Regions from separate parts of the Shewanella bicestrii genome, predicted to be linked through region 1. Evidence: riboswitches for the same ligand, from Rfam matches in the RefSeq annotation. Region 1 holds a riboswitch; each other region holds the start of a gene.
What was found. A riboswitch is a leader RNA that binds a small molecule or an ion and turns the genes downstream of it on or off. The one in region 1 is predicted to bind cyclic di-GMP.
Positions count from the first base shown of each region.

Region 2: another riboswitch for cyclic di-GMP. It lies ahead of gbpA (N-acetylglucosamine-binding protein GbpA); the one in region 1 lies ahead of CF168_RS03055 (hypothetical protein).
Region 3: another riboswitch for cyclic di-GMP. It lies ahead of CF168_RS05930 (glycosyl hydrolase family 18 protein); the one in region 1 lies ahead of CF168_RS03055 (hypothetical protein).

Region 1 covers NZ_CP022358.1:673,842-678,490, forward strand. The annotation lists gene CF168_RS03045 (arginine N-succinyltransferase) at 125-865, shown strand; gene CF168_RS03050 (ATP-binding cassette domain-containing protein) at 962-2,449, shown strand; cyclic di-GMP riboswitch class I at 2,618-2,707, shown strand; gene CF168_RS03055 (hypothetical protein) at 2,793-3,359, shown strand; gene CF168_RS03060 (thioredoxin family protein) at 3,506-3,868, opposite strand; gene CF168_RS22620 (S8 family peptidase) at 4,129-4,649, shown strand, end outside.
Region 2 covers NZ_CP022358.1:3,706,975-3,711,623, forward strand. The annotation lists gene gbpA (N-acetylglucosamine-binding protein GbpA) at 368-1,843, opposite strand; cyclic di-GMP riboswitch class I at 1,969-2,064, opposite strand; gene CF168_RS16250 (TMEM165/GDT1 family protein) at 2,467-3,024, shown strand; gene katB (catalase KatB) at 3,095-4,555, opposite strand.
Region 3 covers NZ_CP022358.1:1,340,610-1,345,258, forward strand. The annotation lists gene CF168_RS05920 (aminopeptidase P family protein) at 1-347, opposite strand, end outside; gene CF168_RS05925 (ROK family protein) at 710-1,501, shown strand; cyclic di-GMP riboswitch class I at 1,980-2,068, shown strand; gene CF168_RS05930 (glycosyl hydrolase family 18 protein) at 2,177-4,649, shown strand, end outside.

The DNA.
Region 1 (4,649 bases):
TCTTTCTATCCTCACTTAACTTGAATTGAGTTTTCGCTGAAGACCTCGCTTGTTGGCCTTAGACGTTTCCTTATGCCGCTTAGCCAAGTAGTATCGGGGGAAATCTCTTTGCAGCGAAACGAATATGCTCTCAACATCTCGCCTCCATTTAGCAAGGCCGCAGCGCCGCTCACGTAAGTCCTTTAATATGGGGCTGCGGCAACAGGGTTTTACCGGTGTTCAAGTCTTGTTGATGATACTGGTGACCATAGTGCTCACCGTGGGGATTACCTTTTTTGTGGTTCGCAGTTATATCTTCCCTAAGCCTTTGACGCCTGTGAGTTTATCAACCAAAGAAGAGGCAAAGCTTGAGGATAAACTGAGTCAGCTAGGTTGGCAGCCAGAGCGCAAGGCCTCGGCTCATACCAAGGATTCGGCTCAGTCGTCCTCGAGTGACGATTTACAACCTGAGCCCTACCGCGAGCGGCCTGAAGATAGGCTAGTGAGTTTTAGCGAGCGCGAAGTCAATGCCATCATTGGCCGTAATCCCGACTTTGCACAGCGTATTGCCATTGATTTTTCAGATAATTTAGCCAGTGCCAAAATTTTAGTGCCGATCCCTAGGGACTTTCCTGTGATGGCGGGTGAGATTTTACGGGTTAATGCCGGACTCGATATCCATCTCGATGCTAATCGCCGCCCGAGTGTGTCTTTGGTGGGCGTAAGTTTAATGGGCGTGCCTATTCCTAACGCTTGGCTAGGCAATATGAAGAATGTCAATCTTGTCAGTGAGTTCGGCGACAGAGGCTTTTGGAATGCCTTTGCCGACGGCGTCGAAGATATTCAAATTCGCGAGGGCGAGTTGTATATCAAATTACGCCCCTGATCCCTGTTTGTGTCAGCCCTTTGCATAAAGTCGAAGGGACAAAAACGATAACAGCTTGTTAGACTTGGATAAAAATCACCCCAAAGGACGTACTCAATGCAGCATTACACCACAGACTCTCAGGCGATAGCCGTTAAGGGATTACGCTACGGCCGCGGTAATGAACTGTTAGTGGTTGAAGATTGGCAGCTAATGCCTGCGCAGCATTGGGCGATTTTTGCGACCGACAGTTACAGCGGTTCATTGCTTGGGCGAATATTGGCGGGGGATATTGAGCCCGATGCGGGGCAAATTACGGGGCTGCCCGCGCGAATTGGCTGGGTGTCTCTCGGTTTGCAACAGGCGCTGCTGGAGCGGGAATTAGAAAAGGACGAACTCGATTACGGCTCGACGGTCGAGTCATTGGTGCAGGAATGCTGCCTAAATGATGCACACTTGGCGGCCATTTTACAGAAAGTTGAATTAACCCATTTAAAGCATCGCGGGTTTAGGCAGTTATCGACCGGTGAAACCCGGCGAGTGATGTTAGCGCGGGCGCTGGCAACTGAGCCCAACCTGCTGATTTTAGATGACCCTTATGCAGGGCTGGATATCGAGCATCAGCTTAGCCTGTCGCAGTTACTGGTGGAGGTTGCCGAACATACGCAGCTGCTAATCATTACCTCACGCCAAGAAGAATTACCGCCCTGTATTAGCCATGTGGCGCTGTTTAATAGCGATATGCTCAAATCGGGTCAGCATGTGCATCAACTAAGCGCGCCCATGTCGATTGAGCAGTGGCATACACATCCTGTGATGGCGCAGCTTAATGCGCTTTCGGCCAGCCGCAGCGCCGAACTCTTGGCATTGATGGCGCGTCAACGCCACAATGCCGAGGCGTTTGACCCGATAGTCGACATTAAAAACGGCAAGGTCGAATATGTGAGCGGCTTGATTTTTAAAGGGGTGAATTGGCGGATTAGCGCGGGCCAGCATTGGCAAGTGCGAGGGCCCAATGGTTGTGGCAAGAGTACTCTGCTCGGACTGATTTTGGGCGACCATCCCCAGTGCTACAGCAATGACATTACCCTCTTTGGCCGACCCCGTGGTAGCGGTGAGAGTATTTGGCAGATTAAACAACGGATTGGCATAGTGTCGTCGGCATTGCATTTACAGTATCGCGTCAGTTGTTCGGCGCTCGATGTCTTATTGTCAGGTTTTTACGATTCCATCGGCCTGTATCACAAGCCCACTAAACCCCAATTGGATCTGGCCAAGGAGTGGTTGGCAATTTTGCACATGAGTGAGTTTGCTAGCACGGGCTTTAAAAAACTGGATTACGGTCAACAGCGGCTATTACTCATAGGTCGAGCCTTGATTAAACAGCCGTTATTATTGATTTTGGATGAGCCATATCAAGGGCTCGACTTTATCAATCGCACCTTAGTGATGCGGGCTTTGGATATGATTGCCGAGCATCATCTCAGCCAATTGTTGTACGTCTCCCACCATAGGGAAGATGCCTTGCCCGCCATCAAAAACTTTGTCGATTTTATCAAGCAGGATGAAGGTTATTCGGTAGAGGTGAGTCGCAGTCCTGATTAGGGGGCTTACTCCCTGTTAAATGCGGATGATTAACAGCGGCTGGTTGCCATAAGCGTTAGTTATTCAACCGCTTAACGTCGAATAAATTTAATACTAAAGTTTGACGCCTTCATTTTTATCTATCATCTTATAGTAGGATTTTAAGCTTGGCTTATTTTCCTACGTCAACTGACGAACAGGCACACCCGTTGTGAAACGGGGTCGCAAAGCTTCGGATCTTATTGTACAGGCTGTTATTAAGATGGCTGAGTTGCCGAATCAGGTGAAAAACCTTGGCGATATGCAAACCCAATGCATGCGCTAACGGGATATGGATATTTGTTTTTTACCTTTCGGAGAATATATGAAATTTAAATCGACACTCGTAGCGTTAGCTACCTTTGTGTTTGCAAGTTCCGTTAATGCCACTGTTACCTATGATGAAAATGGTAATGGTTTTATTGGCAAAGGAGATATTCAATCGGTATTTGACTGGAATAATAGCCAATTACAGACGAATGCCTCTGCTCTAGAGTTCCGCTTTTTTGCTGAAGGTACAGTGACTTGGACCTGTGAATGGTGGACGGGTAGCTCGGGTACAACAAATGGGAGCGCGAATAACCAAGGGACTCTCAAATATCATAGTGAAGAGGCGGAAATTTCCTATGATATAAATAAAGTGGTCAATTTTGATTCTCGCAAAAATAAGCAACAGATGGTGACAGGTTTTACGTTAACTGGTAATTCGGTTGCACTAAATTCGGTTAACTCAACCAATTCAGTGGCAAGTTGTGGCGGAAAAGGGGCGGGGAAAACTGTTGTTGAAGACTCCATAAAATATGAAGGCAGTGAAAGCCCATTATTGCAAGTACGCTTTGCCCCGCAGGACGCAGAACCTAGTGATTGGTTCGATTTACCTATCACCGAATAAGTCGGGAAGTGTCAGTTTATCTTCTATTGTAGTGACTCCTTAACCACAATCGAATTCGGAGTCTCGTTGTTATGGGACTCCTTATCATCAATACCAGCTCTTGTTGCTTTGTTCGATTGTTAGGACGGTATTCGATTCTAGATCACTCATTCTTCCTCAGTGTGTTCTTGCGATACTAATGAGTAAGGCCGCGCGATGGCGTGACGGATATCATTCAATGAAAACACCTTCGAGAAACGCCCAAAGGTTTTGCCATAAAACACGGTTTCGACCACTGGCAAACTAAAGACCTGGTAGCTAGCGGCAATCTCGCCTTGGGCCTCACAATCGATATATGCCAGCGCCATTTGGGGAAACTCTCTCGCCAACAAATCCGCAATCTGAGGCTTTAGGGCCTGACACACACCACAGCTTGGTGCCCCAAAGAGCAAAACTACCGCATGGTGTTGATTCAACAGTGTGTCGAGCATGGCTCGAGATTCAATTTGATGTACGGTTGGATGGCTCATTTACTCACTCTCTGACGGTTTTTTAATGCTGCAATTTTTTAACATTTAACCAGCGTTAGGGATGATAAACATCCCCATTTATCACTTAGTTAAACCTCACGAAATGGGGGCTGTATTTTATTTAATACATTGTTTTACAAGTAGCATTTTGTAGCAAACGCCCTTATCGAATTGACGCCTTATGCACTAACGGCAATTATCCGCGATGTTGTAATTATGTTGCATTTAATGACAGTTAATCGTGGATAAAAGGGAAGATAATGCTTACACACAATAAAGTCGCCGTGATGGTGGCGACCGCTTTATACGTTGGAAGCGGTATTGCTTCAACAAGCGCACTTAATACGGTCGAACCGTCTTCAGCATGGGGACCCGCACCTGCGGATTACGCGCCCAAACCATTAGCGGAAGACACTTTTACTTGGGAAAACCAAGTCAATAAAACAATTAAAAAACAACATGCAGTCTTCAATGCTGAAGCCGATATTCAAGGTGTTCACAAGTATATAGTACAACTTAGTGATGCTCCTATTTCGACCTATCAGGGTGGTGTCGGTCAGTTGGCCGCGACACAGACTACGGTTGCTAAGGCACGAAATACCAAAGCACCGCTCAACTTAAACCAGCCCCAGCTCAAAGCCTATAACAACTATCTGGCAGAAAAACGTGCTGCTGTTGTCTCACAAGCGCAAACATTACAGGGACTCGATTTAAAAGTCGGTCGTGAGTTTTCGGTTGCGCTTAACGGTTTTGTCACTGAAATGACGCAGGAGCAGGCGGC
Region 2 (4,649 bases), 1.8 Mb from region 1:
ATTTCAACCCAGTCGCCATTGAGGCTAACTAAATCGTTTGCAGAAAAGTGACATTAATTTCAACCGTGATTGCCTTAGCAAAGCAGCGACATCGCGCGTAAAAGAAGATAGCTCTGGACATTAACAGAGCCAACCCCAGCGGGCAAGCCAGTTATAGACAAAGATGACGCCGCTTTGGCTATCCGAAGGGGAAATGTGAGTAAAAGATAAAAAATCGAGGCGGAACTGTTATCAAAACAATAAACCCTGCAACACCTGTGGCATTGCAGGGTTTATCAATCAGTTTAGCGATTCGCTCACGGGGATACGGGATTGCGCTAAAGCGGATTAACGCGACTCACAATCCGCTTATTCCCCAGTTAACCGATTACAGCTCAGTCCAAGCCATATTCCAAGAGCCGCCGACACCCGGTTCAAACCCAGTTGCAGTTGGCGACCATTGCATGCAATAACCGCTGTAAGGCCAAGGTTTACATTGATAGACCTTGCCAGTTTTAGGTTGCAGCACTTTAGTGCCCGCCACATAGTTTTTAACTCCCTCGGGGAAGACAAAATCGGCATCCGGCGCTGTGGTTTGATCTTTTAAGAACAGATCGAAGTTTTGCTGGATAACTTCGCCTTGCTTCGGCTCGCCCTTCACTTGTAAGTGATAATGGCCAGCCTTTGGCGCGACGACATCAAGCACTAGACTCGCACTAGTATTGTTGACCGCTTGCGTGACATATCCAGCTGCCGTGCCATCGTGGCTAAACAGGTAAGCCGAGACCTGCATTTCCGCATTAGTGCTGACATCGAAACTGACCTTTGCGGCACCATCGACAATGGTGTAATCATCGGCCAGTGACGTGACATCGAGCTGATTGCCCGGCGCAGGCGCAATATCAAAGCTCACTTCCACTCGCTCTAGGCCCGAATTAGGCGCGGCATAAATCTCATTTTTACCGTAGACGGGCGAGATCACCCCTGAGGCATTCTTCTGCCCCGCCTTAAGTTGTGGCTGCTGGGCATTAATGGCACTGGCTAACAGGAATGGCCAATTTTGCTTGGCGCCTTGAGTGGTGTCGGCAATGGTTATCTGAGTTTGCTTGGCAGTTTGCTCGCCATTAGCATCAAACACCCGCGTCATCACCTTATCGCCCGCCTTAAGATCGAGTGACGGATTGATATCGCCAATATCGGTCCACTCGCCCGGCACCACAACACCTGAGCTAAAGTTCACATCGATAGCATTATAGAAACTGTTGGTGGTATCACCCACTTCCCACACGGCCAAAATCACGTGATAACCGCTTCTGTCTTCAGGCACATAACAGTTATGTGTCACTAACTTAGGCGGCTGAACCATGCCACCGTCGACCACACAGAAGGGAGCTAAGTCAAAGCTTGCACGGCTCAACGCTTGGTTTTGATCCCAGCCTTGACGAGTTAAATAGTAACGCCAATTGCGGGTCACATGGTTAGCGGTGAACTGCCAGCTAAAGTCATTCCAACCCGACTTAATGTCATGCTTAGACCAACGACTTGGGCTCTGTTCATCCAAGGGAGAAAACGCCGCGTTGGCTGCACTGGCAATTTTGCCGTCGGCAGGGCCTGACTCAGGAAAACCTGATGGGCCTTCAACACTTTGCGGTTCCCATTGAACGGCGCCGCAGTTTAAATTGCTGCCAGTTTTACAGGCATATGAACGTGATTCAGGTGAAACCACATAACCGTGGGCCGACGCCGTTTGGCTAACTAGCGCACTCGTAGCGCTTAGGGCCAAGGCAATCAGGCTTAAACGAGCCAGTTTTGGGTGTTTACGGTTAGCATTTGTGATTGATGTAAAAGCAGTTAGATGTGCCACTTTATTGTACTCCGTAGGGCGCCTTTCTCGACGAGATTGGCATAGGTATAAAAGTGGTATTTAGGCAAAACAGCATTAAGCAAAGCCGTTTATTTTTCAAAGAATTGAAAGCATCAGCTCAATTCTGAGGCAACCCCGCTATCTTAGTTTCAACATCCCTTTACAACCTTAGACCGGAGGCTTTGCGTCCTAATTTTTCAATTAGTTTGCCAAATACGGTGGATCTCCATTTAAGTTAACAGTATGTAACTTAAACATTGAGACCCGGCTAACCTAACAACAAAAGACAGCGTTGTCAAAATTTAAATTATTACAATTCAATGCGTTACAAAACACTGAGCGGTATTTTATTGGCACCTGTCAGATTATTTGCCCTCTGACTCGATGAGTTTAATCTTGAAACCCTGTTGCACTTGGGTATAATGCCCACCTCGCTTCGGGGGAGTAGCTAACTGGATTTCGAGCCATCGATATTCAGGGTGAACATCAACATACTTGGCCGCATGCCATGGTGTTCACAGCAAATCATCGATTTGTCCTGCAAGACCTGAGCACAGTAACCGCACCTAGGGGTGGACGGTCTATTGTGCTTATGTCAAAAACCACCCCTAAAAGGATCACACTTGGAAGCGTTACTCGCCTCAACCTTTACGGTTGCCATCGCCGAGATTGGCGATAAAACCCAACTGCTTGCCCTATTACTCGCTGCAAGATTTAAAAATAAAACCGCGATTATCATGGGTATTTTACTCTCGACTCTGTTTAACCATTTTGCCGCCGCCTGGCTTGGCCAATGGGCGATTAACTGGGTGAGCCCAGATGTAGCACGCTACTTGGTTGCCGCCTCCTTCTTTGCGATTGCACTCTGGGTACTGATCCCCGATAAAGTGGACGCCGAAGAGAGCCGTTTCTATAAGATGGGACCCTTTGTTGCGACCTTTATTCTGTTCTTTATCGCCGAAATGGGCGACAAAACCCAAATCGCAACTGTCGTTTTAGCCGCTAAATACGATGCCTTAGCCATGGTGGTTGCAGGTACTACTTTGGGTATGTTGCTAGCGAACGTCCCAGTGGTTATTGCGGGACATTTTAGTGCCGAAAAATTACCAATGAAGTGGATCCACAGGGGCTGCGCAATTTTGTTTGCCCTGCTCGGCGTAGCAACCTTAATGGTTAACTGATTGATAAAATGAAGATAAACAAAAAGGCCAGTGATAACACTGGCCTTTTTTATGGGGTTAACGAATTAACTTATAACCCGAGTGCAGTTTGGATACGTTGACCGTAATCAGCATCGGCTTTGTGGAAATGTGCCAGCATACGTTGCTGTACCTCTACACTTGCCTGACGCAGTGAGCCAGAAATCGTTTCCACTAAGCGTGCTTTCTCGGCTTCGCTGAAGATGCGATACAAGTTACCCGCCTGAGTGTAATCATCCTGATTGTAACGGCTGTAACGCGCTGCTTCGCCATCTAAACGCAGTGGTGGCTCGGCAAAGTTTGCCGGTTCAACTAAAGCACCCGCTGTGCTGTTTGGGCCATAGTTAGCCGCGGCATCGCCACCGGTTTGACTACCGTGGTACGGGCATTGTGTTCCCGCCATGGCACCCGCACGTTGGTGATGGTTAGCTTTAGTCGCATGTGGGCAGTTTACGGGTAACTGGTTGTAGTTCGCCCCAATTCGGTAACGCTGCGCATCGGCATAGGCGAATAAACGCGCCTGCAACATCTTGTCGGGCGATGCGCCCACACCTGGTACTAAGTTGCTCGGTGCTAATGCCACTTGCTCGACTTCGGCAAAGTAGTTTTGCGGTAAACGATTTAGCTCTAACACACCAATCTCAATTAACGGGTAATCGCCATGTGGCCACACCTTAGTCAAATCGAATGGGTTGATATGGTAAGTGTTGGCATCAGCCTCAGGCATAATCTGTACGTTCACAGTCCAACGAGGGAAGTTACCGTCGGTCACAGCTACCACCATATCGCGCTGGGATGAGTCAGGGTCGATACCCTTTAACTTATCGGCTTGCTCATTAGTTAAGTTCACCACGCCTTGCTGCGATTTGAAGTGGAACTTCACCCAGAAACGCTCACCTTTAGCATTCCAGAACGAGAAAGTATGCGAACCATAACCATGCATTTGGCGGTAGTTTGCCGGAATACCACGGTCAGACATCAGAATCGTCACTTGATGCATGGCTTCAGGGTTTAATGACCAGAAGTCCCACATCGCTTGTGGATCTTTCAAATTCGTCAATGGGTTACGCTTTTGAGTATGGATAAAGTCTGGGAACTTAATCCCATCACGCAGGAAGAAAGTCGGCGTGTTGTTACCCACGATATCGTGATTACCACGGGCGGTATAGAAGCGCAGACCAAAACCACGGGGATCGCGCTCGGCATCGGCAGAACCCATTTCACCACCCACAGTAGAGAAACGCACGAAGGTCTCAGTTTGCTTACCCACACCGTTAAAGTGATCGGCGATGGTGTATTCGCTTAAGTCTTTAGTCAGGGTGAAAGTACCGTATACGCCAGTCCCTTTCGCATGCACAACACGCTCAGGAATACGCTCACGGTTAAAGTGGGCAAGTTTTTCAATTAAATGCCAATCTTGCAGTAGTAAGGGACCACGCTCACCCGCTGACAATGAGTTTTGATCGTCAGCAATTGGAGAACCGCTTTGGCTTGTTAAATACTGTTGACTCATATCTTGCTCCTCATTCTTGATTGGTGTTAACCCAAGATTCAATTAAATCGTAAATGGTGGCCATGGCTTCTCTCCTTGGCAGGGCGACGTGTTG
Region 3 (4,649 bases), 670 kb from region 1:
CCTACACGTGAACCAGCGGCAAGCGTATCGCATAGCCATTCGATTTGCGGTGTGTCAGTTAGGCTTTCATAACTAAAGAGATTTGCATCCACTTGCAGACGCACTTGCACCGTGTAACGACCATCGGTAAAGATGGCTGCTTTGTCCTTTAAGACAATGGCCATGCCCGCTGAGCCAGTAAAATCCGTTGCCCAGTACAGACGCTCGTTATGCTCAGGCACATATTCGCCTAAGTACTCGTCCGCGCGCGGGATGATAAAGGCATCTAAATTGGCACTGGTGAGTTCACTACGAATGGCGGCAAGACGGTTAGCAATCTTATTAGGCTGTTGGGATGATAATGACATAGGGGCTCCAAATATTGGCATTGGCGGCTGACGTAGGCAGCCAAAATTATAATGCGTAATGCTGGCGAAAAGGATGCGAATTGGCGGCGATTATCGCAAGCTCAACGGCTAAGATGCAAGGGGATGGAATAAAGGATTTTGTATACAATTTTGTTTTTTCGGCATCACTTTGCAGTAACAAGGGTTGTGATCTTAGACTAATTTCCAAATTGAAATGTTATCTTTATCACTCAGTTCTTCCGACTAATTCTTACAAATTAGCTACTTAAGTTTTATTCAATCGCTAATATTTACCCATTATGCTAACATTCGCCATCTCCGCTCGGGGTCAGAGGGGAGCACATGTATCAGTGGAGTTGGCGATGCAAACATTAACAATAGACGTGGGCGGTAGCAAAGCCCTGTTTGAACTTCAACTCAAGGGGCATACAGAACAATATAAAATCCCCACGGGTGAAGGCTTTAAAATTGAAGATTTAAATGATCAAATCGCGGCGCTGGAACGGGATTATGATTTACAGCACTACCATTTAGCGATCGCTGTACCAGGACTCGTACAACAGAATCGTTTGGTGTCCTGTAAATCGCTGCCCGGTCTCAATGGGCTAAGCTTTGAAACCTTGAAAACCCAAGGTGAACTTAAGTTTATCTGCAATGATATCGACGCCGGTATGCAGGCAACCTGTGATGAAAAATATGCCTGTGAGTTGTTAGTCATGTGTGGCACTGGGATTGGCATGTCGATCGCGTTGAGCGGCAAGGCTTTTACGGGGGCTACGGGAGTGGCGGGGGAGCTTGGGCATTGCCGAGTGATGACGGAGGCGGGGGAGTTTAGTCTCGAGCAGCTCGCCAGCGGCGATTCTATCCGCAGCCGTAAGATTTCCACCGCCGATGATTTATATCTCGCCGGCACTTATCTGGGAATGGGGTTAGCGTGGGCGGTCAATCTGTTTAATCCTAATCGGATTTGGTTAGCGGGCGGCATGATGAACAGCGCGCCGTACTACAAGGGTTGTCTGGATAGTTTAAGACGCATGGCTCTCAGTGCACCGTTAGCCGAAATGAAGATTAATCGTGTCGATGATATGGAGACCTTAGTCTGTCGTGGCTTATCGGTGATCTTGGCTAGGGATTACTCGAAGGACGCCGCCTAACGGTTTTCGATTGAGGTGCGGATAGACCAAGATTGAGGTGTGATAAGTTCGTTCAGGCTATTAATCTTGGCTTACTGACGCTGATATTGGTTCAGATATTGGTTTCTTTTGGGTCGAGAACAACAGCATGCGGCCATCGGATTTGTGTGTTTGCAGTGCACTCTGCATATCACCTCGTTCGATGACCGCATTTTTGTTTGCACGAGTTATCAAGTTGCGTCTTGCAAACCGCTTTCTTAAGACTTTCGATTTATTTTTATTGTCTTCCCTATTGGCGATACGAGTCGATGATAGGAGCCATAGCTTAAGCAATCCTTTTAAATACAATTCATTGCTTATTTTTTGCACTCAATGGTTTTACTTTTCTTTAAAGCCAATACTGCGTTGATAATCGGTACAACGGCCCGTTTGTTAATATTTAGTTGCAATTTAACGCTATAGCGGCATATGCTAATTAACGCAATGACAACGTTGTCATTAGTGAAAAAGGCAAACCAATTGAAAGATTGGGACGCAAAGCCTCCGGTCTAAGGGTTCGTTTGTACCTATGATAGCGGGGATACCACAGGTTGTTTCTTCATGCTGCCGTTGTACGCACATGGTTTTAAGAGTGTTGTTTCCTGTCTACGCTTTGTTTGCCTTATTGATGCATAACTTACTCAATAGGGAAATCTCATGTTTAAGACTCAAATCTCCACCTCGGCGATGCTGGTGGCCTCTGTGCTGGCATCCGCTGCCAGTTTTCAAGCCTTTGCGGCGCTCCCCGGTAAACCGACTTTAGGTTGGGGGGAAACCAAGTTTGCCATTATCGAGGTGAATCAAGCTGCCTCAGCCTATAACCAATTAGTGACGGTTAAAGATGCCGCCGATGTGTCGGTGACGTGGAACTTATATAACGGCGATATCGGCAATAAGGCGCAGGTGTTACTCAATGGAAATGTAGCATGGGAAGGTCCATCGAGTGCGGCGGGTACGGCCAATTTCAAGGTCAATAAGGGCGGGCGCTATCAAATGCGCGTGCAGCTTTGTAATAACGAAGGTTGCAGCGCCAGTGATGCGAGGGAAATCTTAGTCGCCGATACCGATGGCAGTCATTTACTGCCACTCAATGCGCCTTTGAAAGAAAACAATCGTCCCTATGCGAATAAATCCGGCAAAGTGGTGGGAAGTTACTTTGTGGAGTGGGGTGTTTATGGGCGTAAGTTCCCCGTCGATAAGATCCCAGCACAAAACTTAACCCATATTTTATATGGCTTTACACCGATTTGTGGCGGCAATGGCATCAATGACAGCTTAAAGGAAATCGAAGGCAGCTTTGAGGCATTGCAGCGCGCCTGTGCTGGCCGTGCTGATTTTAAAGTGGCGATCCACGACCCTTGGGCAGCGGTACAAATGCCGCAGGCGGGGGTGAGTGAGTATTCCGATCCCTACAAAGGCAACTTTGGTCAATTGATGGCGTTAAAACAAGCCTATCCCGATCTGAAGATCCTCCCCTCCGTTGGTGGCTGGACGCTCTCCGATCCCTTCTACTTTTTAGGGGATAAAACCAAGCGCGATACCTTTGTCGCCTCAGTGAAGGAATTTTTACAGACCTGGAAGTTCTTCGATGGTGTCGATATCGACTGGGAATTCCCCGGCGGCAGTGGTGCTAACCCAAGCTTAGGTAATGCCAACGACGGACAAACCTATGTCACCCTGATGCGTGAACTGCGGGCGATGCTCGATGAGCTCAGCGCCGAAACCGGACGCACCTATGAGCTGACGTCGGCCATCAGTGCGGGTGGCGATAAGATTGCTAAGGTCGATTATCAGGCGGCGCAGCAATATATGGATTACATCTTCCTGATGAGTTACGACTTTAACGGCGGCTGGACCAATACAGAGCTTGGACATCAAACCAATCTCTATGAGGCGAGCTGGGATCCTAATACCCGTTACACCACGGACAAAGGCGTAAAAGCCCTGCTCTCTCAAGGGGTGACCCCGGGTAAGATTGTGGTCGGCGCAGCGATGTACGGCCGCGGCTGGACTGGGGTCAATGGCTATAGCGGTAACAATCCTTTCACGGGCACTGCAACGGGCAAAGTGAAGGGCACTTGGGAAGCGGGCGTAGTGGATTATCGCCAGATCGCCAAGGATTATATGGGCGCAGGTTGGAGCTATGCCTATGATGAAACCGCTGAAGCACCATCGGTGTTTAATGCATCTACGGGTGATTTAATTACCTTCGACGATGCTCGTTCTGTTAAAGCCAAGGGTCAATACGTGCTGGCCAATCAGCTCGGTGGTCTGTTCGCCTGGGAAATTGATGCCGATAATGGCGACATTCTCAATGCCATGCACGAAGGTCTAGGTCATGGCGAGGGCACAACGCCACCAGCGAATAAAGCGCCGATTGCCAACGCGGGAGCGGATATCACGGTAACAGGTACAGCGGATGTCACGCTAAACGGCAGCGCGTCGCGGGATCCTGAAAACGGCGCCTTGAGTTATCAATGGAGCCAAGTCTCTGGCCCAAGCTTAAGTATCAGTAATGCGGATATGGCCAATGCTATGGTGCAACTGAGCGGGGCGGCGTCGGATGTGGTGTATGTGTTTAGCCTGCGAGTCACAGATCCTGAGGGATTATCTTCAACCGACACTGTGACTCTCACCCATAAGGCCGAGACGGCAAACCAAGCGCCAGTGGTGACTGTGCCTGCGACTGTAACGCTTGAAGCGGGGCAATCGGTGAGCATCAATGCGACGGCGACCGATGCCGATGGCGACAGCCTCACCTACGCATGGACAGTGCCAAGCGGCGTAGCGGCGAGTGGACAAAACACTGCCACATTGGTGGTGACGGCGCCAGCTGTTACTCAATCGACCCAATACAGTTTGAGTGTATTAGTCTCCGATGGCGCCTTAGATGCCAGTGCTGCCTTGACCTTAACCGTGACGCCTAAGGCGACGGGCGGTCAATGTGACGCAACTGACCCCAATGCGGCCAACTATCCCGCTTGGAATGCGACAAGCATTTACAACACAGGTGATACAGTGAGTTATAACCAACTGGTTTGGAAGGCTAAATACTGGACTCAAGGTAACACACCTTCAAGAACCGCCGACCAATGGCAATTGTTGAGTCAGGTTGAGTTAGGCTGGGATG